Regions from separate parts of the Paraburkholderia steynii genome, predicted to be linked through region 2. Evidence: predicted binding sites of a transcription regulator. Region 2 holds the regulator's gene; each other region holds the start of a gene.
The links. The regulator HrcA, encoded in region 2, represses chaperone genes, less so after heat shock. The targets are predictions, from matches to a motif close to TTAGCACTCNNNNNNNNNGAGTGCTAA.
Positions count from the first base shown of each region.

Region 1: the regulator HrcA is predicted to act here: its motif matches at 8,852-8,878, upstream of rpoH (RNA polymerase sigma factor RpoH).
Region 3: the regulator HrcA is predicted to act here: its motif matches at 7,208-7,234, upstream of BLT65_RS37685 (co-chaperone GroES).

Region 1 is NZ_FNDI01000005.1:98,454-108,928, forward strand. Features, by position in the region: gene coaD (pantetheine-phosphate adenylyltransferase) at 1-348, opposite strand, end outside; gene rsmD (16S rRNA (guanine(966)-N(2))-methyltransferase RsmD) at 466-1,104, opposite strand; gene ftsY (signal recognition particle-docking protein FtsY) at 1,405-2,565, shown strand; gene maiA (maleylacetoacetate isomerase) at 2,653-3,297, opposite strand; gene BLT65_RS11415 (fumarylacetoacetate hydrolase family protein) at 3,332-4,030, opposite strand; gene ybiB (DNA-binding protein YbiB) at 4,296-5,264, shown strand; gene leuA (2-isopropylmalate synthase) at 5,777-7,435, shown strand; gene BLT65_RS11430 (nuclear transport factor 2 family protein) at 7,590-7,973, opposite strand; gene BLT65_RS11435 (acyloxyacyl hydrolase) at 8,019-8,582, opposite strand; gene rpoH (RNA polymerase sigma factor RpoH) at 8,933-9,868, shown strand; gene cydP (cytochrome oxidase putative small subunit CydP) at 10,183-10,455, shown strand; gene BLT65_RS11450 (cytochrome ubiquinol oxidase subunit I) at 10,445-10,475, shown strand, end outside.
Region 2 is NZ_FNDI01000010.1:89,483-99,957, reverse strand. Features, by position in the region: gene glnE (bifunctional [glutamate--ammonia ligase]-adenylyl-L-tyrosine phosphorylase/[glutamate--ammonia-ligase] adenylyltransferase) at 1-547, shown strand, start outside; gene recN (DNA repair protein RecN) at 605-2,272, opposite strand; gene BLT65_RS19275 (NAD kinase) at 2,358-3,260, opposite strand; gene BLT65_RS46500 (hypothetical protein) at 3,268-3,543, opposite strand; gene hrcA (heat-inducible transcriptional repressor HrcA) at 3,542-4,561, shown strand; gene hemH (ferrochelatase) at 4,711-5,781, shown strand; gene BLT65_RS19260 (RNA-binding S4 domain-containing protein) at 5,857-6,264, shown strand; gene BLT65_RS47245 (hypothetical protein) at 6,236-6,397, opposite strand; gene grpE (nucleotide exchange factor GrpE) at 6,745-7,347, shown strand; gene BLT65_RS19250 (thioredoxin family protein) at 7,365-7,808, shown strand; gene dnaK (molecular chaperone DnaK) at 7,962-9,914, shown strand; gene dnaJ (molecular chaperone DnaJ) at 10,169-10,475, shown strand, end outside.
Region 3 is NZ_FNDI01000031.1:70,792-81,266, reverse strand. Features, by position in the region: gene ruvX (Holliday junction resolvase RuvX) at 1-178, opposite strand, end outside; gene BLT65_RS37720 (YqgE/AlgH family protein) at 175-750, opposite strand; gene BLT65_RS37715 (hypothetical protein) at 997-2,409, opposite strand; gene BLT65_RS37710 (rubredoxin) at 2,768-2,938, opposite strand; gene BLT65_RS37705 (hydroxymethylpyrimidine/phosphomethylpyrimidine kinase) at 3,201-4,061, shown strand; gene cysC (adenylyl-sulfate kinase) at 4,426-5,025, shown strand; gene groL (chaperonin GroEL) at 5,160-6,800, opposite strand; gene BLT65_RS37685 (co-chaperone GroES) at 6,844-7,134, opposite strand; gene BLT65_RS37680 (hypothetical protein) at 7,824-8,033, shown strand; gene BLT65_RS37675 (hypothetical protein) at 8,138-9,280, opposite strand; gene BLT65_RS37670 (MFS transporter) at 9,716-10,475, opposite strand, start outside.

The DNA.
Region 1 (10,475 bases), on a different contig from region 2:
GAACATGGTCTCGACGTCGGGCAGCAGATAGCGGTTCATGCCGGCCATCTGAAACTCGTACTCGAAGTCCGACACGGCGCGTAGCCCGCGCACGATCACGCGCGCGTTGTTGACGCGGACGAAATCCTTCAATAGCCCCTTGAAGCTCATCACCTGAACGTTCGGATAGTGGCCGAGCACTTCGTTCGCAATCTCGAGCCGCTCTTCGAGGTTAAAGAATGGCCGCTTGTTGCGGCTATCCGCTACCCCCACCACCAGCGTGTCGAAAATGCTCGATGCGCGACGCACGAGGTCTTCGTGACCGCGCGTGAGCGGATCGAACGTACCCGGATACACGGCGACAACCATGGGATTTCTCCTCTCTACAGACTAGAAGGCGTGCCGGAACACGCCCCGCAGGACTCGTCTGACGACGATACCGCGCGCGTAACGGCGAGCCGCCCGGCGCTTGTTATGGAACGCGCATTATTCCTCATTTTCGCGCTGCAGCAAATGATAGTGGACGGCGCCTGCCTTGCCCTGCCGTACCACGGACCAGCCTTCCAACGCCGCATGTCCGGCGGCATCGAGCAATTCGCCCGACTCGACATACAGGAAGCCATCCGCGCTGATCAGCGGCGTGGCGAGTTCGAGGGCGCGGTCGAGCAGATCTTCGTCGAACGGCGGATCGAGGAACACGACGTCGAACGAGCCGGGCGCGAGGCTCGCCGCAAGACGCAACCCATCGGCTTCGGCAACTTCGATTGCGCCCGCCGCCAGTTTGGCCTGATTCGCCCGCAGTTGCGCCGCCGCGCGCGCATTGCGCTCGACCATCAGTACGCGCGCCGCGCCGCGCGACGCGGCCTCGAAGCCAAGCGCGCCGCTCCCGGCGAAAAGATCGAGACAGCGCTGGCCGTCGAGCCGCTGGCCGAGCCAGTTGAACAGCGTTTCGCGGACGCGATCGGGTGTCGGCCGCAGCCCGTCGAGATCGATCACGGGCAGCGGCGTACGCTTCCAGTCGCCGCCGATAATGCGGATAGTGTGCGGTTGGCCACGGCCGGAAGGCGCGCTTTTTGCGCCGGTTTTTGCAGCGGGCTTCGCGCGTGAAGGGGAAGTACGGGACATGCGATTCGTGTATTGAGCGTGCGCCCGCCGATCGTCGATAAATACATCGATCGGGGGGCCGGAGCGCCAACGTTACCACACGCGCGCAGCCGCCTTCGCCAAAGTTCACTACGGCTGTGTACTCGTGCCGGCGCTCACGACGCCGCCTGACGCGCCTGATAAAATGTGCGGCTTCCAGCGCTTCGCATCATTCGCTGCCATGCGGACGCCGCCGAACTGTCGCGTGGCTCGCCGCCGTTCGTCGCCACGCGTTGCCGGGCCAAAGCAGGAATCCGGCGCAATCTCACTCCAGTCCAGACCATGTTCAGCTTTTTCAAACGATTCAAGGGTTCCAAGGCGCCCGACGACACGCCTGAAGCGCCGCAGGCCGATTCCGGCGCCGACGTCGACATGCAGGACGTGGCTGAGCCGGAAGCACCCGCCGCCGCGCGCTCGCAAGCCGTCCCTGACTCGGCCGATGCGCCTGAATTCGATCCCAATTACGTCCCTGACGCCGCCGACTTCGAAGATGCGGACGACGAAGCCGCCGAAATCATCCCGCCGCCGGTGCCCGAAGCAGCCGAAAAGCGTTCGTGGCTGACGCGCCTTCGCAGCGGCCTGTCGAAAACCAGTTCGAGCATCACGGGCATCTTCGTCGGCGCGAAGATCGACGAAGACCTGTACGAAGAACTGGAAACGGCGCTGCTGATGTCCGACGCGGGCGTCGACGCGACCGAGTTTCTGCTCGAAGCACTGCGCGAGAAAGTGCGCGCCGAGCGACTCACCGATCCGCAGCAGGTCAAGGGCGCGCTGCGCACGCTGCTGGTCGATCTGCTGAAACCGCTGGAAAAGTCGCTGACGCTCGGCCACTACCAGCCGACCGTGATGATGATCGCGGGCGTCAACGGCGCGGGCAAAACCACCAGCATCGGCAAGCTCGCGAAGCATATGCAGCACTTCAACCAGTCGGTGCTGCTGGCTGCGGGCGACACGTTCCGCGCCGCCGCGCGCGAACAGCTCGCGATCTGGGGCCAGCGCAACAACGTGACGGTCGTGCAGCAGGAAAGCGGCGACCCCGCCGCGGTGATTTTCGACGCCGTCGGTGCCGCGCGCGCCCGCAAGATCAACGTGGTGATGGCGGACACGGCCGGCCGTCTGCCGACGCAGCTTCATCTGATGGAAGAACTGCGCAAGGTGAAGCGCGTGGTCGGCAAGGCGATGGACGGCGCGCCGCATGAAGTGCTGCTCGTGATCGATGCCAACACTGGTCAGAACGCGCTCGCGCAAGTGAAGGCTTTCGACGATGCGCTCGGCCTGACTGGCCTGATCGTGACGAAGCTCGACGGCACGGCGAAGGGTGGCATTCTCGCGGCGATCGCGCGGCAACGTCCCGTGCCTGTGTACTTTATCGGCGTAGGCGAGAAGGTCGAAGATTTGCAGCCGTTCAGCGCCGAAGAGTTTTCGGATGCGTTGCTGGGTTGATGTCTTGCCCTTTTAGGGCTGACAGCGGGTGAAATAAAAAGGGCGTCATGCATCCGCATGACGCCCTTTTTTCATTGCTTCAGCGCTTCACTCGGCATCAGGCTGCACGCCGGGTTCCGCGCGCGCGAACCCGTCGAGTGTGTTCGCGTGCTCGCAGATGCGCCGGATGGTCGGATACGGACTCATATCGACATTGAAGCGGTTCGCGTTGAACACCTGCGGCACGAGGCAGATATCGGCGATGGTGGGCGTATCGCCGAAGCACAGCTTGCCCGCGCGGCCATCCGCGACGAGATATTCTTCGAGCGCGGCAAAGCCCGAGCTGATCCAATGGAGATACCACGCGTCCTTTACCTCGTCGTTCACGCCCACGGTGCGCTTCAGATACTTCAGCACGCGCAGATTGTTCAACGGATGAATCTCGCACGCGAGCTGCTGAACGATCGAGCGGACATACGCACGATCGACGGGCTTCGACGGCAGCAGCGGCGGCTCGGGATGCGTCTCTTCGAGATACTCGATGATCGCGAGCGACTGCGTGATCACCTGGTCGCCGTCCACCAGCGTGGGAACGATGGCATCGTGATTGAGCTTGCGGTATTCGGGCTTGAACTGCTCGCCGCCGTCGCGCAACAGGTGCACGGGCAGGTACTCGTAAGGCAGGTTCTTCAGGTTCAGCGCGATCCGCACGCGATACGACGCTGAACTGCGAAAATAACTGTACAGCTTCATTGTCTTGTACTCCCCCTGAATGGCGCTGGCGATATCAGACAACGCGCACGCTGAACTCGCCCAGCCCGTCCACGCCACCCTTCATCAGATCGCCCTGAACGACCGCGCCGACACCTTCCGGCGTGCCCGTGAAAATCAGGTCGCCCGGTTGCAGTTCAAACAGCGTCGACAGATAAGCGATTGTCTCGGCGACGGACCAGATCAGTTGCGACACGTCCGAACGCTGCTTTTCCTCACCGTTGACGGTCAGCCAGATCGCGCCCTTGCCGACCTGACCGACTTTCGAAACGGGATGGATCGGGCCGAGCGGCGCCGAATGGTCGAAGCCCTTTGCGGTGTCCCACGGACGGCCCAGCTTCTTCGCTTCCGCCTGCAGGTCGCGGCGGGTCATGTCGAGACCGAGCGCGTAGCCGTAGACGTGATCAAGCGCGTTGTCCGCCGAGATGTTCTTGCCTGCCTTGCCGATTGCCGCGACGAGTTCCATCTCAAAGTGAACGTTCTTCGACTGCGCGGGATACGGAAATTCGCCCGTTGCTCCGGGAGCGACATACAGCACGGCATCGGCGGGCTTGGCGAAGAAGAACGGCGGTTCGCGATCGGGATCATGGCCCATTTCGCGCGCGTGCGCCTCGTAATTGCGACCGACGCAGTAAATGCGTCGCACCGCGAATTGATCGTCCGATCCGACGACTGGCACTGCCGTCACCGGCGCTGGCGCAAACACGTAACCCATTCCGTTCTCCGTCTTTTGTTGAGCCGCTCCGACGCGGCGAAGCATTGAGTGTAACGCGGCGCCGATTCCCGCGTAGCCTGGCCGAACGGCCAGGTGGCGCGCGCTGAAGCCGTCCCGTAAGGTTCATGGCAGGCCATGAATTTGCTCGCATTCTGCAGGTACACCCGGCGTGCGATACTCGAAAGGAAACGTAGCGCGCCGTAGCAGCGCTCGCGGCGCGTGCAAAGCGTCGTTGCCCGCCGTCCCCCACATACCGATTTGCCCGATGACCGATCTCACCGACACCACTCCCTTTCCCTGCGCCCGATTCATCAAGGAAATCGGCCGCGGCCCCAACGGCGCGCGCGCGCTCACGCCGGAGGACACGCACGCGCTGTACAGCGCGATGCTCGACGGCCGCGTCTCCGACCTGGAACTGGGCGCGATCCTGCTGGCGTACCGTGTGAAAGGCGAATCCGCCGACGAGCTGGCCGCGATGCTCGCGGCCGCCCACGCTTCGTTCGCGCCCGTCAACGTGAAGCACGGTGCGTATCAGGCCGTGTCGATTCCGAGCTACAACGGCGCGCGCAAGCAGCCGAACCTCGTGCCGCTGCTGGCGTTGCTGCTCGCACGCGAAGGCGTGCCCGTACTGGTGCATGGCGTGACGGAAGATCCGGGCCGCGTGACGAGCGCCGAAATTTTTGCGCATCTGAACGTCGCGCCCGCGCAGACGCACGCGGATATCGAAACGAGCCTCGCAAACCAGCAGGTCGCGTTCGCACCCATCGGAACACTCGCGCCGAAGCTGGCGCGGCTTCTATCGCTACGCCGGCGGATGGGCGTGCGCAATTCGACCCACACGCTCGTGAAGATTCTTCAACCCTTCGCGCCGGCGGGCCTGCGGCTCGTGAACTACACGCACCCGCCGTATCGCGAGAGCCTGACCCAGCTGTTCGTCTCGCATCCGGACATGGCTGTCGGCGGCGCGCTGCTCGCGCGCGGCACCGAAGGCGAGGCTGTCGCCGACACACGCCGCCAGGTGCAGATCGACTGGCTGCATGACGGCATCTGCGAGACACGCGTTTCGGCCGAGCGCTCGTCGCCGGATGCGCCCGAGGTCGACTTGCCCGAAGGTCGCGACGCGCCGACCACGGCTGCCTGGATCGCAGCCGCGCTGAACGGTGAAGCGCCCGTGCCGGCCGCGATCACGCGTCAGGTCGAACTGATTGTCGACATCGCGCGGAAGGCCGCCTGACAAGGGCTGACAGCCTTCCGCTCTCCTCGGCGAACGCTCCCGGGAACGCATCGCAGCGAATGGCGGGTTGACAGCCCCCCACCGCCTCGCTTATCTTGTAAAAATGCGTTCCATTCCGAACACCCTCCGAATTACCCTCGGCCGCCTAGCGCGGCCCCTATCGCTACGTCTAGCGTAAGCAAGGCGTAGCGCCGCACGCAGTCGCCACAGCGGCTCGCGGCGGTCCTCAAAAGCAGTTCCAGTTTCACCCCAATCCGTAGTTCCTTCAAAACCTGTAGTCGTCCGTATTCGTCCGTTTACCACTCGGACGAATCGCGAGGGTCAAATGCACGTTGCATGGGCGTCCGTTCCGATCGTTGCTTTCGTCGTCGTTCAGACGACGCTGTTTGTTCGCGCCCGTTCGTTGCTCCCGCTAGCGCCCGGCTTGCGGGACGTGCATCTGTGGCATCCCGCCAGCCGCTCGACGCCACCTCACCCAGCACACGACTAGACGAATCGAACGAGGCCTCAACATGTTGCGCAACCCTGCCGAGAAGTACCGCCCTTTCCCCACCGTCCGTTTGACCGGCCGCAAGTGGCCCACCCGTACGATCGAGCACGCGCCGATCTGGATGAGCACCGATCTGCGCGACGGCAACCAGTCGCTGATCGAGCCGTTGAGCATCGCGCAGAAGACGGAGTTCTTCGAGATGCTCGTCGCGATCGGTTTCAAGGAGATCGAAGTCGGTTTTCCGTCGGCGTCGCAAACCGACTTCGATTTCGTCCGCAAGCTGATCGACGAAAAGCGCATTCCTGACGACGTGACCATCGAAGTGCTCGTGCAGTCGCGCGCCGACCTGATCGCGCGCACGTTCGAGGCGCTCGAAGGCGTGCCGCGCGCGATCGTCCATCTGTACAACGCGATCGCGCCGTCGTTCCGCAAGATCGTGTTCGGGCTGTCGCAGGAAGAGGTGAAGGCGCTGGCAGTGGAAGGCACGCGGATCATCCGCGAACATGCCGACGCCCGTCCGCAGACGCACTGGACCTACCAGTATTCGCCCGAAACCTTCAGCATGACCGAGTTGCCGTTCGCGCGCGAAGTCTGCGACGCCGTCGCGCAGACGTGGCGCCCGACGCGCGATCACAAGATGATCGTGAACCTGCCCGCCACCGTCGAAGCCGCGACGCCGAACGTGTACGCCGACCAGATCGAGTGGATGGACCGCAATCTCGGCTATCGCGACAGCATCGTGTTGTCGGTGCATCCGCATAACGACCGCGGCACGGCCGTCGCCGCAGCCGAACTCGCGTTGATGGCGGGCGCGGACCGTATCGAAGGGTGTCTGTTCGGCAACGGCGAGCGCACGGGCAACGTCGATATCGTGACGCTTGCGATGAATCTCTATACGCAGGGCATCGATCCCGGCCTCGATTTCTCGGACATCGATGCCGTGCGCCGCGTGGTCGAGTGCTGCAACCAGATACCCGTGCATCCGCGTCATCCGTATGCGGGCGATCTCGTCTACACGGCGTTCTCCGGCTCGCATCAGGACGCGATCCGCAAGGGCTTCGCGCAGCAACAGCCCGATGCCGTCTGGGAAGTGCCGTATCTGCCCATCGATCCCGCCGACGTCGGCCGCAGCTACGACGCCGTGATCCGCGTGAACAGCCAGTCGGGCAAAGGAGGCGCGACGTATCTGGTCGAGCGCGGCATGGGCTTCGTGTTGCCGCGGCGCGTGCAGATCGAATTCAGCCACGCGGTGCAGACGGTGGCGGATCAGTCAGGCGAGGAAGTGACGGGCGACGCGATCTGCGCGCTCTTTACCCGCGAATATTTCGAGGCGGACGGTCCGGCGCAGCGCGTCAGCGGATCGACGGTGCGCTGGAACAAGCGCGAGATTGCCGTGCCCGCGACGGCGGCGGCGAGCGTCGACGGTCATGAAGCGTATGCGAAGGCCGTTGCGCAAGAAATGGCGACGGCTTCGAAGCAAACCATCGAAATTACATCGTTCGAGACGGCGCGCACCACGGACGGCCGCACGGTCGTGTTCGTCGCCAGCCGCGTGGGCGAGCAGCCGATGCGTCACGGCATCGGCGTAGCGGAGGATGAAATGACGGCTGTCGTCGATGCCGTAGTCAGCGGCGTCAATCGCGCGGGTTGGGCGGCTGTCGACCGGCGCGTCGCGGCGTAACGGCAAGCAGTCACGTAACGGCGAACCGAGGCAAGGCAAAAACGAACAGACAAGACCGCAGAAGCGCAAACGCCGGCGATTCAACCGTCGCCGGCACGCACGGACCGCTCACGAGGCGGCTTCCGTCAGATAAAGAGTGATGGTGCGATCCGCTTCACTCGATTGCGCAACGCGTCGCCTGCCACGCGATCAGTTGCCATTTGCCGTCTTCCTGCGCCTGAATCGCCATGTAGGCGATCGGAAAGAGCAGCGCGCCGCTATTCGCTTCCATCTCGATCAGCGCGCGCCCCGTGACGACGCAAGTCTCGCGGCCGACAGGCAGCACGTCCTGCGACTGCACCTCGATCTGGCGGTAGCGGCGGCGCCCGGCCGTGATGGCGTCGATGAACTGCTGCTTCGACTCGCGCTTGCCGTTCGTGTGGACGTAAATGACGCTATCCGACAGCAGCGCGTCGAGCTGCTGTCCGTTTCCTTCCACCATCGCGCGAAAGCGATCGCGCTCGAGCCCGCGAATCGCTTCAATCACTTTTGCCGGCATCGCGTTCGCCCCTATCGACGACGGCGCCGACAACGGCAGCGGTCGTCAGAAGTTGTACTGCACGTAAATCTGCTGGAAATTTATACCAGGATTCGGCTCTTTGATACTTGCATTGGAGATGTGCTGAAAGCGGTAGCCAAATTGGTACTGCTGACGCGAGCCGAATTGCGCTCCGACGCCCACCATGTCGGCGAACTGGAATGCGGAACTGAGCGTGTAACTCGACGCGATACTCGGATGGGTCAAAACCCGTACACCAATGCCCGCCTCGATGAATGGACGGATCGCGCCCGAGCCCTTGATGAACCGCACGACCGGCGTCACGCCGAATTCACCGATATTGTCGTGATCGTTGCCTTCGTCCGTATGCCACCACGCGGCGTGCGCCTCGCCGATCAGCGCGAAATGCCAGTCGCCGATTTCCCACCAGGTCAGATTAGGGTCCCAGACGAAGCCCAGGTCGAGCTTTCGAACGTGGTGCTCGGCGAGACCGCCCGCGATCTGAACGCCGAACTGGTCCGCCGAAGCCAGACCCGATACGCCGAAAAGCGCTGCAGCGACGGCACATTTAAGTGCCAGATTAGACGAGGAATTGTTCTTTTTTTCCATCGTGCGTCCACCGAGTACGAGGTTTAGCAGGGGCAACGTGCAGCGACATTCTAGAGACAGAAGCAACTATCTGACCCTTTAATAACAACTGAAAACTCACAAATCACTGCTTCTGTTTCCGAAAAAATCTTACCGACGATTTCAGAATCATGCCGCAGCCGAGGAATGCTAAGCGTTCGGTGCCAAACCCGCAGATGAGGTACGATGCTATTGAACGTGCATTTTCGATAGGAAAGAGGGAACTTGCATGCCCCTATGGCTTCTAAGTATTAGCACTCGGTAAATGAGAGTGCTAACATCCATCGTGGTCCGCTTTGGCGGACATTTGTCTGAATAAAGGAGTCTGCTACGTGAGCAACACATTGACCCTCCCGAGTACTCTGAGCCCGTCGTCGGCTAAGGCCGCTCCGGCAGGTGCACTGGCGCTCTCGCACGCTTCTCTTCTGCCCGGCCAGCTGGGCAACATCGACGCCTACATCCAGGCCGTAAACCGGATTCCGATGCTGACGCCGGCGGAAGAGCGCCAGTACGCCACCGAGTACCGCGAGCAAAACAATCTCGGCTCGGCGCGCAAGCTAGTCCTGTCGCACCTGCGACTGGTCGTGTCGATCGCGCGTAATTACCTCGGTTATGGTCTGCCGCATGCCGACCTGATCCAGGAAGGCAACATCGGCCTGATGAAGGCCGTGAAGCGCTTCGACCCGACGCAGAACGTGCGCCTCGTGTCCTATGCAATGCATTGGATCAAGGCCGAAATCCACGAGTACATCCTGCGCAACTGGCGCATGGTGAAAGTGGCGACGACCAAGGCGCAACGCAAGCTGTTCTTCAACCTGCGCAGCCACAAGCAAGGGTTGCAGTCCTTCACGCCGGACGAGATCGAGGGCCTGGCCAAAGAGCTGAACGTGAAGCGCGAGGAAGTGTCCGAGATGGAAACGCGGCTGTCGGGCGGCGATATCGCGCTCGAAGGCCAGGTCGAAGACGGCGAAGAAGCATTCGCCCCGATCGCCTATCTCGCCGATTCGCACAGCGAGCCGACAGCCGTGCTGGCCGCGCGTCAGCGTGACCGTCTGCATAGCGACGGCATCGCAAGCGCGCTGGAATCGCTCGATCCGCGCAGCCGCCGCATCATCGAAGCACGCTGGCTGCAGGTGGAAGACGACGGTTCGGGCGGCTCGACGCTGCACGAACTGGCCGACGAGTTCGGCGTATCGGCGGAGCGGATTCGCCAGATCGAAGCAAGCGCGATGAAGAAAATGCGCACCGCGCTGGCCGAGTACGCGTAACCTCAGAGAAGCAGCGGGCGCGCGCCAGTTACCGGCCGCCCCCGTTTCGAAACAGAGCCCCGCTCTTCGCACGAAGGCGGGGCTTTTTCTTGCGCGTCGTCAAATATTGCGCAGATACGCGTCATTGTCGAGACATTGCCTTGACCTCGCGCAGTACGTAAATTATTAGTGATAGAGACGGACCACCTCGCGACACGATGACGCGGCCCCGTCCGCCATCCCATTCCTACAATGGTTGTGCATGCGCCAGTGCCGCGAGTGATGCGCACTGTGTCCTGCCGGGTCAACCGGCGCGATGTCGTTGCCCATAAAACATGGCCATAACGCTCAATCACAGGAATGCCACCCGCCGCACGCTCGCCAGCCGCATCGTCGCGTGGGCTCGCGGTCCGACCTTCGCCCGCGACATCGTGATCGTGCTCGCGATCAAATTCGCGCTTCTGTTCGCGCTCAAGTTCGCGTTCTTCAATCACCCGCAGGCGCAGAACATGTCGCTACCGCCTGCGCAGGTCGCCCAGGCGCTGCTGTCGGTGCCCGTATCCGTCCCAGCGCCGCCTTCGAATCAAGGTGCCAACCATGCCCGCTAGCGACGTCGTCGATCTCTCTC
Region 2 (10,475 bases):
CGCGTTCCGCCGCTATCAGCTGCGCGAGGGCGATGCCGCCAACACGGCGTGGGTCTGGGAACATCAGGCGCTGACGCGCGCCCGTTACTGCGCGGGCGATCCCGCCGTCGGCGCGCAGTTCGAGGCGATCCGCGAACAGGTGCTGACGACGCCGCGCGAAGCCGCGTCGCTCGCCGCCGAGATCGTCGATATGCGGCGGCGTGTCGAGGAAGGGCATCCGAACCGGACCGAACTGTTCGATCTGAAGCACGATCGCGGCGGCATGGTCGACATCGAGTTCACTGTGCAGTACTGGGTGCTGCTGCACGCGGCGCGCGATCCCGAGCTGATCCGCAATACCGGCAATATCGCGCTGTTGCGCGAGGTGTCGCGCTTCGGGCTGATGAGCGGCGAGGAGGCCGATACCGTGGGCGCGGCTTACCGGACGTATCGGAAGCTGCAGCACAAGCTGCGGCTCGACGGCATGGAGAAGGCTCGCGTCGAGCCGCATGCCGTCGAGAACGAACGCGAGGCCGTGCTGCGGCTGTGGCGGCGGGTGTTTGGATGACACTGCGCGGCGGCGCGGAGCGTTGAAGCCCGCGCCTTCCGCGCCACGACAGGCGTTTTAAGCCGTGGTGAGCATTTCCTTCGCGTGCTTGCGCGTGGTGGCCGTGATTGCCAGGCCGCCCAGCATGCGCGCGACTTCTTCGATACGGCTCGTCTTGTCCAGCGACGTCACCGTGCTGACCGTGCCGTTCTTGCCCTTGCTGCTCTTCGCGACCTGGAAGTGGTGATCGCCGCGCGCCGCGACTTGCGGCAGGTGCGTCACGCAAAGCACCTGGCGCTGTTCGCCAAGCTGATGCAATAGGCGTCCGACCACTTCCGCGACACCGCCGCCGATCCCCGTGTCCACTTCGTCGAAGATCAGCGTCGGCGTCGGGCTGGCCGCGCTGGCGATCACCGAAAGCGCGAGACTGATACGCGCGAGTTCGCCGCCCGAGGCCACCTTCGCCAGCGGCCGCAACGGCACACCCGCATGGCCCGCGACGCGGAATTCGATCTGTTCCATGCCATGCGCGCCGCCGTCGGGCAGCGGCACGAGCGCGACTTCGAAGCTGCCACCCGCCATCGACAGTTCCTGCATGCCCGTCGTCACCGCAGCGCCCAGCGCCTTCGCGGCTTTCGCGCGCGCCTTCGACAGCACCTTCGCGTCGGCGAGATATGCGTCTTTCGCCTTTGCCTCGGCGGCGCGCAGCGCGTCGAGATCGGCGGCGGCGTCAAGCTTCGCGAGTTGCTCGCGGCGCTCTTCATGTTCTTGCGGCAGGGTTTCCGGTTGCAGCCGGAATTTGCGAGCCGCCGAATGCAGCGCGTCGAGGCGCTTCTCAACCTGGGCGAGCCTGTCGGGATCGAGTTCCAGCCTCTGCGCGTAGTGGCTCAGCGAGTAGGCAGCTTCCTGCAACTGGATTTCGGCGGGTTCGAGCGCGGCGAGGGCGTCGTTCAGCGCCGGATCGATCTCGGCGAGATCGCGCACCTTCGAGATGACGGACGACAGATGACCGAGCATCGCTTCGTCCGATTCGGACAGCGCCGACAGCGCGCCCTGCACGCCGTCGATCAGATTCGCCGAATGCGACAGCCGCCGGTGCTCGACGTTGATCTCTTCCCACTCGCCGGGCTGCGGCGAGAGCTTGTCGAGTTCCGCGAGCTGCCATGCAAGACGCTCGCGTTCGAGTTGTAGCTCGCGGTCCTTGCTCTGCGCGGTCTCGACGGCCTGCGCCGCATCGCGCCAGGTACGCCACGCGCGGGTCACAGCGGCTTTCGTGTCGAGCAGCCCGGCATGCGTGTCGAACAGTTCGCGCTGCGCATCGGGCCGCATCAGCAGTTGATGCGCATGCTGGCCGTGAATATCGACGAACATTTCGCCGAGTTCGCGCAATTGCGCGAGCGTCGCCGCCGTGCCGTTGATGAAAGCCCGCGAGCGGCCGTTGCCGTCGACCACGCGGCGCAGCATCACCGTATTGCCGTGCTCCGTCTCGATGGCGGCAAGCGCCTGTTCATCGAGCCATGCGTCGACGTCCGGATGCGTGTCGAACTCGGCCGTGATGTCCGCGCGTGCCTCGCCGTTGCGCACGACGCTCGCGTCGGCGCGTGCGCCGAGCGCCAGCGCAAGCGCGTCGATGAGAATGGATTTGCCGGCACCCGTTTCGCCGGAAAAGACTGTGAAGCCGCTGTCGAATTCAAGATCGAGCGCGGCGACGATGACGAAGTCGCGTATCGAGAGGTGGCGGAGCATGGCTCGTCTGTGTGGCGTGGCTGGCGTGAGTTGGTGTGGTGTTGTCGTTACGCTCGGACTTGCAGCAGGCGGCGCTGGCGAGCATTCAGTCGCGCGGATCGTCTTCGTGCGACGGATACTCGTTCCAGTGCAGCTTCTTGCGCAGCGTCGCGTAATAGCTGTAGCCGACGGGATGCAGGAAAGGCACCGTATGGCGCGAGCGGCGCACGTCGATCGTGTCGTTCAGTTCGAGCGCGGTGAACGACTGCATGTCGAAGTTCACGTTGACGTCGCGGCCCGAGATGATCTGGATGCTGACCTTGGAGTCGTCCGGTATCACGATAGGGCGGTTCGACAACGCATGCGGCGCGATCGGCACGAGCACGAGGCCCTGCAACTGCGGATGCAGAATCGGCCCTTGCGACGACAGCGCATAAGCCGTCGAGCCCGTCGGCGTCGCGACGATCAGCCCGTCGGAGCGCTGGTTGTACATGAAGCGGCCATCCACGGAGACGCGCAGTTCCGCCATGCCCGAAAAGCCCGAACGGTTCACGACGACGTCGTTGAAGGCGAGCGCATGGTAAATGGGCTGGCCGTCGCGCATGATCCGCGATTCGAGCAGCACGCGTTCCTCGCGCTCGAAGGTGCCCGACAGCATCTGCGGGATGATCTCGCGCATGTCGGTGATCGGGATGTCGGTGATGAAGCCCAGCCGGCCGTGATTGATACCGATCAGCGGCGTCCTGTACGGCGCCAGTTGCCGGCCGATGCCCAGCATCGTGCCGTCGCCGCCGAGCACGATGGCAACGTCCGCGCGCGCGCCGATTTCCGCCGGGCGCAGCGCAGGCCATTGCGTCGCACCGATTTCCTGCGCGGTTTCCGCCTCGAACACGACGTCGAAGCCGAGCTTGCCGATGCACGCGGCGAGCGCGGTCAGCGGTTCCCCGATGCCCGGCGTATTGCTGCGCCCGACGAGCGCAACGGTCTTGAACTGGCTGTTAGCTTGCATGCCGGCATTACACCATAGGTGCGACCTGAAAAGAACCGTAGAAGGCGGCGGCACGCCCGCCGGGGCTGACACGCGACGGACGCGCGATGCCGGCCAGCCTTCGCCCGATTATCGTTAGAATGGTGAAGTCCTCACGACAGATGTGACGACTGTCTGGATCCATGCGATGCGGCTTGGGCGCGGGCGGGGTGCCGCGCAGGGCGCGCACGGCTGTCAAGCCGCCGCGCCGCGTGCCGCCGCGCGCTCGCCGCGATGCGGTGGTTACGCTAAAATTTTTCGCCATGCTAGATCCTCGCGCACAAACCCTTCTGAAAACGCTGATCGAGCGGTATATCGCCGAAGGTCAGCCGGTCGGCTCGCGCACGCTTTCGCGGTACTCCGGGCTCGAACTGAGCCCGGCGACGATCCGCAACGTGATGTCCGATCTGGAGGAACTGGGGCTCGTCATCAGTCCGCATACGTCGGCGGGACGCATTCCCACGCCGCGAGGCTACCGGCTTTTCGTCGACACCATGCTCACCGTCGAGTCGGCCGCCGACGAAGACGCCGTGATGCGCGCGGTGAAGACCACGCTGCAGCCGGGCGAGCCGCAGAAGGTGGTCGCGGCCGCCGCGAGCGTGCTGTCCAACCTGTCGCAGTTCGCGGGCGTGATCCTGACGCCGCGCCGCAGCCATGTGTTCAAGCAGATCGAATTTCTGCGCCTGTCCGACAAGCGCATCCTGCTGATCATCGTGACGCCGGAAGGCGACGTGCAGAACCGCATCATGGCGACGCAGCGCGATTTCTCGCCGTCGCAGCTCACCGAGGCAGCCAATTACATCAACGCGCACTTCGCGGGCCTGTCGTTCGACGAGGTGCGCCTGCGTCTGCGCGAAGAAATCGACGAACTGCGCGGCGACATGACGACGCTGATGCACGCAGCCGTCACCGCGAGCACGGACATCACCGATACGGGCGAAACCGTGCTGATTTCCGGCGAGCGCAATCTGCTCGAAGTGGCCGACCTTTCGTCGGACATGGCGCGGCTGCGCAAGCTGTTCGATATATTCGATCAAAAGACGAGTCTCCTTCAGTTGCTCGATGTGTCGAGCCACGCGCAAGGCGTGCAGATTTTCATTGGCGGCGAGTCGAACCTCGTCCCGATCGAGGAAATGAGCGTGGTGACGGCGCCGTACGAAGTGAACGGCAAGATCGTCGGCACGCTCGGCGTGATCGGCCCGACGCGCATGGCCTACAACCGCGTGATTCCCATCGTCGACATCACGGCGCGCCTGCTTTCGATGACGCTCAGCCAGGGGTAGCGTCGAGCCCGGCATGGTGTTCATCATGCGCGGCGTTTTTCGCCGTGCCAATTGGCCGAACGGCCAGGTATCGGCGGCAGACCGCGCCGCTATAATGGGCTTCCCGATTCATTGCGTGCCGCGCGCTTGCGCGGCTCTTCCCTTTGCCTATGCGCTTCGACCTCGAGCGGCCCTCGCAGAATGCTGCGGCACATCGTGTCGCCGTGTTGCTGATCAATCTCGGCACGCCCGATGCGCCGACGCCTCCCGCCGTGCGGCGCTATCTCGCGCAGTTTCTGTCCGATCCGCGCGTGGTCGAGATTCCGTCGTTCGTGTGGCAAATCATTCTGCGTCTGTTGATCCTGCCGTTTCGCGGCGTCGCCTCGGCGAAGAAGTACGCGGCCGTCTGGATGCCTGAAGGCTCGCCGCTGCGCGTGCATACGGAAAAGCAGGTGGAAGGGCTGCGGCATCTGCTGCACCTGAACGACTACACGGTGATCGTCGACTATGCGATGCGCTATGGCACGCCCGGCATTCCCGCCATGCTCAACCAGCTGAAGCTGGCGGGCGCCGAACGCATCCTGCTGATGCCGATGTACCCGCAATATTCGTCGTCGACCACGGCCACGGCTTTCGACGACGCGTTCGCCGCGCTCAAGCGGATGCGCAACCAGCCGGAAATCCGCACCGTTCGCCAGTACGCGGATCATCCCGCGTATATCGCGGCGCTCGCGGCGCAGGTGAACCATTACTGGCATGCGCACGGCCGCCCGGACTTTGCGGCGGGCGACAAGCTGGTGCTGAGCTTTCATGGCGTGCCCAAGCGCACGCTCGATCTGGGCGATCCGTATCACGAGCAATGTCAGCAGACGGCGTCGCTGTTGATGCACGCGCTCGGGCTCACAACTGTGGAATGCCGCGTGACGTTCCAGTCGCGCTTCGGTAAGGCCGAATGGCTGCAGCCTTATACGGCGCCGACGCTCAAGGAGCTGGGCGCGGCGGGTGTGCATCGCGCGGACGTGTTCTGTCCGGGCTTTACGGCGGATTGTCTGGAGACGATCGAGGAAATCGGCATGGAAGTGCGCGACGAATTCGTGCATGCGGGTGGGAAAGTTTTTCACGCCATTCCCTGCCTGAACGCGTCGTCCGCTTGGATCGCGGCGCTCGGCGAGATCGTCGCGCAGCATCTGCAAGGCTGGCCCGTGCAGGTAAGCGCGCCCCAAAGCGCGTCCGTCGCCTGATTTTTTCCGTGTCCGGCATGCAATCTGCATTCGTGTATCGGCTCATGGCGTCTGGAAGCGCCTGAAGAAGGACTGATGAACTACAAGATTTCTACCGAACCGGGCGCTCGCTTGCGCATCGACAAATGGCTGTGGGCGGCGCGCTTCTTCAAGACGCGTTCGCTGGCAACGGATGCCGTCGAGAAGGGCCGGGTGCGGATCGGCGGCGCGACGGTGAAGCCGGCCAAGGATGTGCGGGTCGGCGATCTGGTCGAGATCGAGATCGAACGGATTGTCTGGCAGATCCAGGTGCTCGGCGTCTGCGACGTGCGCGGGCCAGCGAGCGTCGCGCAGACGCTTTACGTGGAAACCGAAGAGGGCAGGCAGAAGCGCCAGCAAGAGAACGAGCGGCGCAAGACCTATCGCGAGCCAGCCGCCGAATTGCAAGGGCGGCCGACCAAGCGCGATAGACGCGTCATCGACAAATTTTCGCGTGAGGGTTGAACAGCTGTTCCATCGTCGCATGAACGCCACCGTATTCGGTGGTGTGTTCATTGACGACGCCGGACATGCAGATGGTCGTGGTGCCTGCGATGAGTACCAATGCGACCACCGATATAGCGAAGGTCAGTTTCACGGTACTCCCCCATGGAGATTGCAAGCGGAAACGGGCGATTCAGCTGGTAGTAAGCCGTACGTCAGATTAGGGTTAACGTGCCTTTTCGGACGCTTTAGTTGAGTTTAGGACACTCGCGCAGCGCGCTCAATCTCAATATGATGTCGCGCTCGAAATGCTTGTTACGCCAGATTTCCCGGCCCCTGCAAGGTGCAAAAAGCATCGGCGGGAGCCTTGAAATACGGCGTGCGCACCCTTACTTGCACCGTTGACGCGCGGCCGGCATGTTGTATCGGCGCAACGCTCATCGAGCAAGTCCCGTTAAACTGCCGCCGTTTCTTGGCCATATCTATTTGAATTTCAGCGACATGGAAAACACGCAAGAGAATCCGACGAGCCCGAATCCCACGCCCGCCGACGAAGCCGCGCGCCAGGCCGCAGAGGCCGCATCGGGCGAGCCGCAGGCTCAGGCGCAACAGCCGGAGGCGGCTGCCGGCGCACAGCAAGCCGAAACGTCCGGCGTAGAAGCGGCGCTGGCCGAAACGCAGGCGAAGCTGGCCGAAATGCAGGAAAACTTCCTGCGCGCCAAAGCGGAGACGGAGAACGTGCGCCGCCGCGGTCAGGAGGACGTCGCGAAGGCGCACAAGTTCGCCATCGAGAGCTTTGCCGAACATCTGCTGCCCGTCGTCGACAGCCTCGAAGCTGCCGTCACGCACTCCTCCGACGATCTCGTGAAGGTCCGCGAAGGCGTCGAGCTGACGCTGCGCCAGCTGACGGGCGCGCTGGAGAAGGGCAAGGTTGTTGCTCTTAATCCCGTTGGCGAGAAGTTCGATCCGCATCGCCATCAGGCCATTTCGATGGTCCCGGCCGACCAGGAGCCGAACACCGTGGTCGCCGTGCTGCAAAAGGGCTATGTGATCGCCGACCGCGTGCTGCGTCCGGCGCTGGTCACGGTCGCGGCGCCGAAGTAAGCGGCGCTCGCACCGCCATGGCCGGCATTCCCGTCGACAGCACCGCGTTCGCGGTCTTCGAGATGCAGGCGCTCACGGCCGACACCTTCGACGCCGGCATTCAGTCGGTGGGCGACGAGCTGGCCGTGGTGTTCTTCTGGGGGCTGGACTGTTTCAACTGCGAAATCGCGAAGAAGGCGATGCTCGCGCAGCCGGACGCGATCCGCGCGCTCGGGCTGCGCTGGTTTCACAGCAATGTGTACGAGCATCGTGAGCTGGGCCGGCGCTTCGTGCTGCATGGCGTGCCGACGTGGTTCTTCTTTCACCGGGGCAAGCGTCTCGGGCGGGCGACGGGCTGGCATGGGCTGGCGCAGTTCGAAGCGGCCGTCGCCGCGGCGCGTGAGAAAATCCGCGCGGCTGCGGTAGGGGCGGCCGGCGTCGGAGCGAGTGACGAAGGCGCAATCGGCGGCCAGACCGATTGAAAAAATTTAATGACCGCATCGCATTAAGGGTCTTGAAAACGATGCGACTGCACTTATGTTGAGTGCAGGATGAATTTCAGGGGCGGGACGCCCGGTGGCCGGATGGGTCAGCCAGCGATGCCCGCAGCGATCAAAGTCAGGAGATTAGTAAAAATGGGCAAAATCATCGGCATCGACCTCGGCACCACGAATTCGTGCGTGGCGCTGATGGAAGGCAATCAGGTCAAGGTGATCGAGAACTCGGAAGGTGCGCGCACCACGCCGTCGATCATCGCTTACATGGACGACAACGAAGTCCTCGTCGGCGCGCCCGCCAAGCGTCAGTCGGTCACCAATCCGCGTAACACGCTGTACGCGGTCAAGCGCCTGATCGGCCGCCGCTTCGAAGAAAAAGAAGTGCAGAAGGACATCGGCCTGATGCCCTACAAGATCGTCAAGCACGACAACGGCGATGCCTGGGTCGAAGCGCATGGGCAAAAGCTCGCGCCGTCGCAGATCTCGGCGGAAGTGCTGCGCAAGATGAAGAAGACGGCTGAAGACTACCTCGGCGAGGAAGTCACGGAAGCCGTGATCACGGTTCCCGCGTACTTCAACGACAGCCAGCGTCAAGCTACGAAAGATGCAGGCCGTATTGCCGGTCTGGAAGTGAAGCGGATCATCAACGAACCGACGGCTGCTGCGCTGGCGTTCGGTCTGGACAAGGCCGAAAAGGGCGACCGCAAGATCGCGGTGTTCGACCTTGGCGGTGGCACGTTCGACATCTCGATCATCGAAATCGCGGACGTGGACGGCGAAATGCAGTTCGAAGTGCTGTCGACGAACGGCGACACGTTCCTCGGCGGTGAAGACTTCGACCAGCGCATCATCGACTACATCATCGGCGAGTTCAAGAAAGAGCAGGGCGTCGATCTGTCGAAGGACGTGCTCGCGCTGCAACGCCTGAAGGAAGCGGCTGAAAAGGCGAAGATCGAACTGTCGTCGGGTCAGCAGACGGAAATCAATCTGCCGTACATCACGGCAGACGCATCGGGTCCGAAGCACTTGAACCTGAAGATCACGCGCGCCAAGCTGGAAGCGCTGGTCGAAGACCTGATCGAACGCACCATCGAGCCGTGCCGCGTCGCGATCAAGGACGCAGGCGTGAAGGTGAGCGACATCGACGACGTGATTCTCGTCGGCGGCCAGACGCGTATGCCGAAGGTGCAGGAGAAGGTCAAGGAATTCTTCGGCAAGGAACCGCGCCGTGACGTGAACCCGGACGAAGCCGTTGCTGTCGGCGCGGCGATCCAGGGCCAGGTGCTGTCGGGCGACCGCAAGGACGTGCTGCTGCTGGACGTGACGCCGCTGTCGCTGGGCATCGAAACGCTCGGCGGCGTGATGACGAAGATGATCAACAAGAACACCACGATCCCGACGAAGCACGCTCAGGTGTATTCGACGGCGGACGACAATCAGGGCGCCGTGACGATCAAGGTGTTCCAGGGCGAGCGCGAAATGGCGGCGGGCAACAAGCTGCTGGGCGAGTTCAACCTGGAAGGCATTCCGCCCGCACCGCGTGGCGTGCCGCAGATCGAAGTGAGCTTCGACATCGACGCGAACGGCATTCTGCACGTCGGCGCGAAGGACAAGGCGACGGGCAAGGAAAACCGCATCACGATCAAGGCGAACTCGGGTCTGTCCGAAGCCGAAATCGAAAAGATGGTGAAGGACGCGGAAGCGAACGCGGAAGAAGATCACAAGCTGCGTGAACTGGCCGACGCCCGCAACCAGGGTGATGCGCTGGTCCACAGCACGAAGAAGGCGCTCACCGAGTACGGCGACAAGCTGGACGCGGGCGAGAAGGAAAAGATCGAAGCCGCGCTGAAGGACCTCGAAGAAACGCTGAAGAGCGGCTCGAGCGACAAGGCTGCGATCGAAGCGAAGATCGAGACGGTTGCAACGGCCTCGCAGAAGCTCGGCGAAAAGATGTACGCCGACATGCAGGCGCAAGGTGCAGCGGGCGCGGCAGGTGCGGGCGCAGCCGGTGCGGAAGCAGCGGCAGCGGGCCAAAGCCAGCAGGCCGACGACGTCGTCGACGCCGAGTTCAAGGAAGTGAAGAAGGACTAAGCCGGGTTGCTATCTGACCGCAAGGCTGCGCATGTCATCCGTGCGCAGCCCGGCTGCAAAGGGTTGAGCGCCTCCACGGCGTCTGAACCGATCACGCGCCTGGCGAGCCTTTCGGCTCTCCGGGCACATTTGTTTTATGGAGGGCGCGGCTTTTGACCCGTAATTGCGGTCGAGGCCAGAGCCTTACGAGTCGCGAGACTCCAGCATTCAAGAGGAGCCGCCGCGCCGCATCGCGCGGATGGCGTTGAACCGATATGGCGAAACGGGATTACTACGAGATTCTGGGCGTTGCAAAGAACGCGAGCGACGACGAAATCAAGAAGGCTTATCGCAAGCTCGCGATGAAGCACCACCCTGACCGCAATCCGGGCAACAAGGATGCGGAAGAGCATTTCAAAGAGGTGAAGGAAGCCTATGAAATGCTGTCGGATTCGCAAAAGCGTGCAGCGTACGACCAGTACGGCCACGCTGGCGTCGATCCGAACATGGCGGGTGCGGGCGCCCAGGGTTTCGGCGGTTTTGCCGACGCATTCGGCGATATCTTCGGCGACATCTTCGGCC
Region 3 (10,475 bases), on a different contig from region 2:
GCTTCCACTCGTCGATCAGCTTGCCGACGGCTTCGAAGCGATATTCGCGATTGCGGTTTTGCAGCACGACGAGCGGCCGCGCGCTACGGGTAAGCGAATTGCCGACGGCAACACCGATACGTTTTTCGCCATAGTCGAACGCAAGCAGCGTCGCTTCACGTCCGGCCACACCGCTCATGCGTGACCCGCTTCGCCGGAGAGCATTGAAGAGGAAATGCCGAGCAGCGCGAGCGCTGCTTCGAAGCGCTCTTCGGCGGGCACGTCAAAGACGATTTTCGGGTCGGCCTGAACCGTGAGCCAGCCGTTCTTCGAGATTTCGTCTTCGAGCTGGCCGGCCCCCCAGCCTGCATGGCCGAGCGTCAGCAGAAAACGCTGCGGGCCCTTGCCGCTCGCGACGGCTTCGAGCACGTCTTTCGACGTGGTCATTTCGAGTCCGCCCGGCACCTGCATCGACGATGTATAGGTGCTTTCCGTAGCGTCGTGCAGCACGAAGCCACGCTCGGTTTGCACCGGGCCGCCGAAATACACGGGGACATGCAGCAGAGGCTCGATCTCGAGCTTGAGATCGATACGGTTGAAGAGCGCCTGGAGGTCGATATCGGTCGGCCGGTTGATGACGAGGCCGAGCGCGCCGCGCTCGCTGTGATCGCAAAGGTAGACCACCGTTCCTGAAAACGTGGGGTCCGCCATGTTCGGCATGGCGATCAGGAACTGGTTGGTCAGATTGATGCGATCGTTACTCTTGGACATAGGTCGAATTTTAGCAAAGACGGTGCGCGACTGCGGGCCCGTGCGTTGCGCCAGAATCGTGCAACGGGCTATTCGCCGGTCTTTGCGGGCAAGCTGTCTGCAAAACGCGCGGCCGACGAGATCGCAGTCCATGAAACTGCACTCTATCACGCGCTCCGGCCTTGCCGGGAACGACGAGCGTGCGCTATCGCGCAGCTAATGGCATAGCGCGGAGGTCTTGCGCCGTCTCCTGCATCTGGACGATCGCTATGCGCCGCCGCCCTGTTCGATGGCGCGCGTGAGCGCGGCCAGCACGTTCGTCGCGGACTGAGGCGCGACGCCCGCCGCGACCTTGTGCAGCATCGCGCGCAACGCTTCGGCGGCGGTTTCGAGCGAACGCGCGTCGGGCGCTTCGACCACGATATGGGCGCGCACGGCGGGTGTCGACACGCCGGCATGCGCGCGACGGCGCCACGCGAGGCCCAATGCGTCGGCGAGCAGCGCGACCTGGCCGAGTCCGAGCGCCGACGCAGCCGCGCCCAAACGATACGCCGCATCGCCCGCCTGCAGCGCCGCGCTGGGGTCGGCTTTCTGCGGATTGTCGGCGGCGCGCGCGTAATCCCTGAGCGCGGCGATCGCGGCGTCGGCGGTTTGCAAAAAGTCTTCATACGCGTTGGCATTGACCGTCAGCACGCCAAGTTCGCGCGTCATCGCGACATGCGCCGCCAGCGTCTCGGCTTGGTGCGCGCCCGCTTCCCACAGCGCTTCCGATGCCTGCGTGCCCGCGATATGCCAGTCGACCGTCAGACCGTAGTCGCGCAGCAGTTCGACGTGCTCGGTATCTTCCGCGGCTGCGCCGAATAGCGCATAGTCGCGCCACAACAGCGCGAGCGTCGCGCGCACCAGCGAACGCGGTGCAAGTGGAATGCCGCGCTCTTCATCGGCGAGCGCCATGTTGCAACGCGCATAGAAGCGCCGCGTGTCGACGTCTTCGACAGAACGGCCGGTCGCGCGCAACGCGCGTGAACACGCCAGGGCGAGACGCCAGAAATCGTAGGGATCGGGACCGGACAGATCGACCAGACATATGTCGAGATCGTCGAGTGCTGCATTGACTGCGCCCGCCACCGCGCTCGTGCTGACATGGCCCTTCGAGCGCAGCACGGGCAGCAGTGCCTGCTCGTAGCGCGCCCGCAAATGCGCCAGGCGCGCAGCCGATTGCGACCGCAGCGAAACGGGCGGAACCGGCCGGCCGGCGAGCGCGATGTCTTCGAACGTGATGCTGTAGCCGGGTGTGTGCTGCGCGATATGCGTGCTGAGCGCGCGGTAATGCTCGAAAAGCGAGCCCGAGCAGCCAAGCTCGCGTAGATTGCGTCGTTCGAGCGCCGCACGAAACGCGCGCAACGCCGCGCCGAACGTAGCGCGCGCGGCCGCCTCTTCGGCGAGACCGCTCGCCGCCATCGGCGAGACGAGCAGCAAGGCATCGGTGAAACGGTGCGCGGCGAGCCAGCCTGCGTCGCGTAACGCGCGCCCGGCGATCAGCAGTTGCGCAGTCATGTCGCGCCGCTGCTCGAACGCGTCAAGCGCGTCGGCAATGGCCTGCTCCGCGGGATGGACGGCGCCGCCGCGGGGATTCGGTAAAGCGTCGAGCGTATCGGGCGATGCGGATCGAAGGGTCATGAGCAGGCTGCAGGAACGCCGGCGTGGTCAGGCGGCATCGATACTGCGCCACCGGAACTGCCGCTATGGCGAAAGTAGTGCAATTGCCGGGCCACCGACCGCATAGCCCCGAAACGGTGCCGTTTTCTCAGCTTACGACATGACGCAAACGGCACCGCTCAAGTTCGCAACATCGTGATGCTGACAGCGCCACGCTCACGACGACCATCGTGATGCATCGCAAGCAAAGCGCTGTGACAGGTTATCTTGCGACAGCCCATGCGCGCCGATGTTCCATCGCGCGCGCAATCGATTCATTTCGAATCGATCGACCTTGCGTGGCGGGCAAGGATAGCCCGCCACCGGCAAGGTGGATCGATCAGATCTGCACCATCTCGAAGTCTTCCTTGCGCGCGCCGCACTCGGGACAGGTCCAATTGATGGGAACATCTTCCCAGCGCGTGCCCGGCGCGATTCCTTCCTCTGGCAGACCGGCTTCTTCGTCGTAAATCCAGCCGCAGATCAGGCACATCCAGCTCTTATATTCCATTCTTGAGTCGCGTCGAAAAGTCCGGGGAAACGGGAGCCATGATGGTACCGTGTTGCCGCCCCGATGCCTAGCGGATGCGGGGTCCGAGCGGTCGTCCGCGACACTTTGCGGCGTTATGTGTGACCGGACCCGCGGACAGATGCGAAAAAATGCCTCGCACGCGTATAAGGCCGCATAATTGAGCCGTCTGTGTGGGCTTGGCGGGCGCGTTGCGCGCCGGTAGTGGCCCACGAACATTTCGCTCATCGACCACAAAAATTTCATGGCCAGCAACACCCCTCCGATCGTTCTCACCTTCGGCCTGTCCGACCCGACGGGCGGCGCCGGATTGCAAGCCGACCTGATGACGCTTGCCAGCATGGGTTGCCACGGCGTGTCCGTGCTGACCGGCTACACGGTGCGCGACTCGGCGAGCTGCGACGAGGTCACCGGGCTCGACCCCGAAGTCGTCGCGACCCAGGCGAGGATGCTGCTCGAGGACATGCCCATCGCCGCCTTCAAGGTCGGCGCCGCCACGCGCGCGGAAGTGGTCAGCGCGATCGCCGAGGTGGTCGCCGATTACGACGACATTCCGCTCATCCTGGCGCCTGACTTCACGCTCGATGACGAGCACGTGCTCGCCGCCGACGAACTGCGCGAAGCCATCGCCGATCTGCTTGCGCCGCAAACCACTTTGCTCGTCGCGGACACGACCGCCCTGCTCGCGCTCGCGCAGCCGGACGGCGATGCCGAAGCGCCGAGCCTCGACGCCGCGATCTCACATCTGCTATCGCAAGGTTGCGAGTACATCCTGTCGACGGAAACGGGCACGCACCGGCTCGTCAACACGCTGTTCAGCGAAGACGGACAGTTGCGGCAGGACATGTGGGACCGTGGGCAGCAGCGGATCATGGGCATCACCGATACGCTCGGCGCCGCGATCGCCGCGTTGCTGGCTAACGGCCAGGAACCGGCCGAGGCGGTCCGCGAAGCGCAGGAGTATCTGTTCCAGGCGATGCAGGCTGCGTTTCGGCCGGGGATGGGGGCTTATCTTCCGGATCGTTTCTTCTGGGCGAGAAGCAGCGATGATGAGGTGCCGCTGGGTGGCGGGTCGGATGCGTCGCCGGGTGAGGCGCGGCACTAAATCCTGCGGCCCACGCAACGTTGCGCGCAGCCGTGAGAATCATTCCAGTCAAGCGTTATTTCGCAAACCACGTATTACAGCAGTAATTTTCTGTTACAGCAGTCCTATTTCTTAGATACTACAATTACGGATTGTAATTATTACCGCTGCCTGTTGATGCCTCGCCCGACGCCAGTCGCCAAGGCAGGCCCAACGGCAGACCGTCGATCCCCTGACGGAAACATACGGACAATCCGAATTGGAAGACCTTCGCCCCAGCGCCGCGGCCGCCGTTTCCGAGCCGCGTACCCGCTGCGCCCAAAACAGCGCACCAAATGGCCGCGTCGCTCGCGATGAGCAGGACGACCGCCCGTCCGTCGAGCGCATGCAGCCGTTTGTACAACGCTTCAACGGCACCATCACCGGCCGCGACCGCGCATTGATGCTCGGGCACCGGCCCGTTACCGTATGGCTCACGGGCTTATCTGGCGCCGGCAAATCGACGATCGCGTTCCGACTGGAGCGCGAACTGATGTCGATGGGGCACGCGTGCTATGTGCTCGACGGCGACAACGTCCGCCACGGCCTGACAAGCGATCTCAGCTTTTCGAAAGAAGACCGGCGAGAGAACATCCGCCGGGTCGCGCACGTCGCGCAATTGATGAACGACGCGGGGCTGATCGTAATCGCCGCGCTGATTTCGCCGATGGGTGAAGACAGAGCAATGGCCCGCGCCATCATCGGAACCGACAGTTTCGTCGAGACTTATGTGTCCGCTTCAGCAAACGATTGCGCGAAGCGTGATCCCAAAGGGCTGTATGCGAAGGCCCAGGCGGGAACCATCACTTCGTTCACTGGCGTGTCCGCGCCCTATGAACCTCCGCCAAACCCCGACTTGCTTGTCGATACGACCACGCTGACAGAAGTGGATAGCGTGTCACGCGTGCTCGATCATTTGCGCCAACACTTTCTGCTGCAACGCTGAACGCTTCGCGTGCATGACCGCTAGCTAAACCTGAAGCACCAAAAGAAAAACCCGCATTTCTGCGGGTTTTTCTTTTGGCACGAGAAGCGCGCCTCGCGGCGCGCCTCCCACATGCATTTCCAGTTACCCGGAAATTACATGTCCATGCCCATGCCGCCCATACCGCCGGGCATGCCGCCACCCATCGGTGCGTCTTCCTTCGGCAGTTCGCAGACAGCTGCGTCCGTCGTCAGCAGCAGGCCAGCAACCGAAGCTGCGTTCTGCAGTGCCGTACGCGTCACCTTGGTCGGGTCGACGACACCGGCTTCCACCAGGTCACCGTACTCGCCCGTTGCTGCGTTGTAGCCATAGTTGCCCGTGCCGGCTGCAACTGCTGCCACCACGACGCTGGCTTCTTCGCCGCCGTTCGTGACGATCTGGCGCAGCGGCTCTTCCATTGCGCGCAGAACGATCTTGATACCTGCGTCCTGGTCAGCGTTGTCGCCCTTCACGCTACCGATTGCGCTGCGTGCGCGGATCAGCGCGACGCCGCCGCCAGCCACGATGCCTTCTTCCACAGCTGCGCGCGTTGCGTGCAGTGCGTCTTCAACACGTGCCTTCTTTTCCTTCATTTCGACTTCGGTCGCTGCGCCAACCTTGATCACTGCAACGCCGCCTGCCAGCTTGGCAACGCGCTCTTGCAGCTTTTCACGGTCGTAGTCCGACGTCGCTTCTTCGATTTGCGTGCGAACCTGCTTCACGCGCGCTTCGATGCTTGCTGCTTCGCCAGCGCCGTCGATGATCGTCGTGTTTTCCTTGCCCACTTCGATACGCTTCGCTTGACCCAGTTCGTTCAGCGTTGCCTTTTCCAGCGTCAGGCCGGTTTCTTCAGCGATGACCTGACCGCCCGTCAGGATCGCGATGTCTTCCAGCATCGCCTTGCGACGGTCGCCGAAGCCCGGAGCCTTGACAGCAACGGTCTTCAGGATGCCGCGGATGTTGTTGACGACCAGCGTAGCCAGTGCTTCGCCTTCGACGTCTTCAGCGATGATCAGCAGCGGACGGCCAGCCTTCGCGACCTGTTCCAGAACCGGCAGCAGATCACGGATGTTCGACACCTTCTTGTCGTGCAGCAGCACGAACGGGTTGTCCAGAACGGCGACTTGCTTGTCCGGGTTGTTGATGAAGTACGGCGACAGGTAGCCGCGGTCGAATTGCATGCCTTCGACAACGTCCAGCTCGTCTTGCAGCGACTTGCCGTCTTCAACGGTGATGACGCCTTCCTTGCCGACCTTATCCATCGCTTCAGCGATGCGATCGCCGATCGACGTGTCGCTGTTCGCCGAGATCGCGCCGACCTGTGCGATTTCCTTGTTGGTCGTGCAGGGCTTGCTGATCTTGCGCAGCTCTTCGATTGCTGCTGCGACGGCCTTGTCGATGCCGCGCTTCAGGTCCATCGGGTTCATGCCCGATGCGACGTACTTCATGCCTTCGCGAACGATCGACTGGGCCAGAACCGTTGCCGTCGTCGTGCCGTCACCGGCGTTGTCGCTGGTCTTGGAAGCAACTTCCTTGACCATTTGCGCGCCCATGTTCTGGAGCTTGTCCTTCAGCTCGATTTCCTTCGCGACGGAAACACCGTCCTTCGTGACCGTCGGGCCGCCGAAGCTGCGTTCGAGAACAACGTTACGGCCCTTGGGACCCAGCGTGACCTTCACTGCGTTGGCGAGAATATTCACGCCTTCAACCATCTTGGCACGGGCGGAATCGCCGAACACGACGTCTTTAGCTGCCATCTTCTAACTCCTTGAATTCTTGAGAATGAACCGGGACAAGTGATTACTTGTTGACAACGGCCATGATGTCTTCTTCGCGCATCACCAGCAGTTCGTTGCCGTCGACCTTGACGGTCTGGCCTGCGTACTTGCCGAACAGGACGCGGTCGCCGACCTTGACGTCGAGCGCGATCAGGGCGCCCTTGTCGTCACGCTTGCCCGGGCCGACTGCCAGAATTTCGCCTTGATCCGGCTTTTCTGCTGCGGCTTCGGGGATCACGATGCCCGACGCGGTCTTGGTTTCCTGATCCAGACGCTTGACGATCACGCGATCATGCAAAGGACGAAGGTTCATGGATAGATCCTCTCTTGATTGGGACTGAAGAACGCTGAGGTATGCCGGCTGGCGCCGCCAACCAGCGGAGTTGTTAGCACTCTCGTGCGGTGAGTGCTAATTATATGGACGAGGGATTACAAATTCAAGAAGAGACGGATGATATCGCCCCACCGTCGGTCGGCGCGGTTCGACCCGACTGCGGAAAAGTCGGTGAGTTAAAAATAATTCATTACAAACAACAACTTACAGAAATCAGACAGATTGCGGACCGGGCGAGAAAGACTCATGGATGCTGCACTGCTCTCCAACTAGTGGCCACTAGGTGAAATCCCGTAATCGTTGTTCGTGCCGGGCTTGACGCACTCCCCCGCCTGATCTGGCCCCACACGTTGACGCCGCGATCGGCGTTTTGCGTCGCGCACTCCGTCCGCTAGTCACAAGCCGATGCAAGCGACGACACCGTGCAAATCGGCCAGGAACCCGGTGTCTGAAAAGCGCCGCATCCGGCATCCGAATACTGTGCGATGACGCACAGGTACATCGGACCGCAATCGATAAGATCGACCCGAAATCGTAGATATCCGAACTAAACGGACGGGGAAGGCAAAGTCCGTTTGCGGCTTTCATACGAACGCCAGACATCGTCACGATACGGCTCGGAACCCCGTTTCCCGATGGAACCGGATGCAGCCATTAAAGGTTGAATGATGACCAACGCCATCCACGCTGTCCGTCAGTTTCAGCCCTTCCTCGAATACCTCCAGGAAGGAAAGCAAAGCCGCACGCCAAATCCGCATGTCGAAAAAGCCGATCTGATGACGATCGAGCCGTCCAGTCATGTCGTGATTTCGCGGGAAGGCCGACAGAAGCTGGCGGCCGAGAGGCAGACAGAGCAGCAGTTCGATTGGGAACTATAGGTTTGACTGCGCCGCGTCTATCCGTCGTTGCCGTCTAGCACTTGCCGGGCGGCGGCGAACAGAACGAACGTGGAACGCAGTTTATCTGCGCCCACGCGACACACTCACTTCGTGGTCAACGACCCAACGGGCGAAAGGCTTCCCCCGTCCGAGCCGCGCATGGCGCTCGTCTGCGCATCGCCGCTATCGCGGGGCGGCGCCACCCAGGCGGCAGGCGCCGCGTTGTTCGCTGACGGACGGGCACTGTCCGTGGGTGTGCCCGGCGGCAATGGCGGAAGTGTCGGCAGCCCAGTCGGCAGCAGTCTCGTCGGCGCGCTGTTGGCAACGACTGGCGGCGGTTTGCGCGGCGCCGGCGCAGCCTTCTCGCCTAGCGGCTTCCATCCTGTCGACAGGATCGCCCGCTGAAGCAGAGCCTGAGCCTCCACGCTGCCGACATCGATCGCGAGCGCCTGGTTGGAGAGTTTGAATACACAACTCCATATCTTGTCGTTCGCACAGCTGTTCGCCACGCCTATCGCAACGTCACGCTGGTTCTCCCGATCCTTCACCTCGGTTTGCATCCGCAACGCGTCAGGATTGCCGGGTGCCAGCAACGACGCATTCGCCACGGCTGCTTTCGCTTGCGTCAGATCGTTTCGCGCGAGAGCCGCCCTTGCGTCGCCCAGCGCATCGGATACCGTCCGATGCGACTGCGCGCCGCCCGGCGCGCGAGATGCGACCGGCTGCGCGATCTTGTTGACGGCTGGCTGGCCCGTGACGTCCATCGAAGACACACCATCCTTCGACGGTGGCATGTACTGAGGTATCGAGCGGCTCGAAGCGTCCGCGCCTGTCGACAGTTCGCCGTTATCGGTGTCCCGCGTATGGCCGTGTCCGAGCCAAAGATAGCCGACCACGCCGAGCAGGGCCAGGCCGGCCAGAGGTATCGCGCCCCTCGTGACGATCCAGCGACCAACAGCTTGCGGCAGAGACAGCGGCACGACGTCCGGCGAAAATTCCGGCTCCCCTGCCCCTTGCCAGATGACGTTCGGCGCAGCACATTCCGTCGGGTCGTCGACGATTGCGGGTGCTCGGCGGGTTTCCGCGGGGACAGCCCTCAATTGCGCCTGAGCACGCTTTGGCCGATCGGCCTCGAGCGGGCGACTCACGCCGCAGTAGGGGCAGAAGTTGACATACTGGTACAGCACGCCGCCACAAGTACTGCAGGGCGTCGGAAACCTCAAGGCGGGCGTCGTTTCGGCAGACATGCTTGAACCCCAACCAATTGTGCGCGAGGCCATTTCGGCAGACTCAGCGTCGATCTGAAGACAGACAAAAGAGTGAGCGGAACTCGCCATCCACTTTCGCGGAGAAGCGGACAGCCCGGCCGCAGGGCCGGTAACTGCGCAACAGAGTGCTTTATCGCATGTCGCATCAAGCGACGGTGTTAGCTATCGCACATACGTTACGAACTCATAGAACAGAACGAATCGTGGTCTGAACTTTTCATGACCATATGTGGCGTACGGCTCTTTGCAGAAGAAACTGTGACGCCCGGCAAATGAAGAATCCCGGCCCCAAAAAGACATGGCGACCTTCCGGTCACAGAAGGTCGCCACGCTGCGCAGACGTCGATCAGTCGATAACGGAACGATGCATCGGCGTCCGCGTCATCGGGTAAGAACAGAAACTACGACAATGCATCAAACCCCACTATCCACCCGCACGCCCGCGCGAATCGGCTCGACAACGACATGGCTTTCCTTAGGCAGCGCCCATTCGAGCCACCGTGCGCGATGCAGCACCACCAGCCCGAACGCAAGCGCCGCCAGCACGCCGAACGTCGCAAAGCCCATCTGATAGCTGCCCGTGCCTTCCTTCGCGATGCCCATGATCACAGGCAGATAAAAGCCACCGATACCACCCGCCGCGCCGACGATCCCCGACATCAACCCGGTCTTGCCCTTCCAGCGCTGCGGCACCAGCTGAAACGTCGCGCCGTTGCCCAACCCGAAGCACACATACATCGCGATCAGCAACGCAATACCAGCCGACACCGGCGGCATCCACGCAGCGAACAGGAAGTCGCACAGCGAAATCGCCGCCAGCAGAATCACCAACGCGCGCACACCCGAAATACGATCCGCGACCAGACCGCCGATGGGACGCACCAGCGCACCAATACAAGCCAGCAGCGACATGAAGAGCCCTGCTTCGAGACGCGGCATCTGATACAGCGAAATCAGCAGCGTCGTCACATACGACGACATGCCGACGAAACCACCAAACGTGATGCTATAGACCAGCATCACCACCCACGTATCGCCCTCGACGAGCACGCTGCGATAGTGCTTCGGCAGCACCGCAATCGCGAGCAGCGCCCCGAGCACGGGCAGCAGCAGCACGCCCGTCTTGCCCGCGCCGAACACACCCGCATGCACGGCGACCACGAGCGCGACGAGA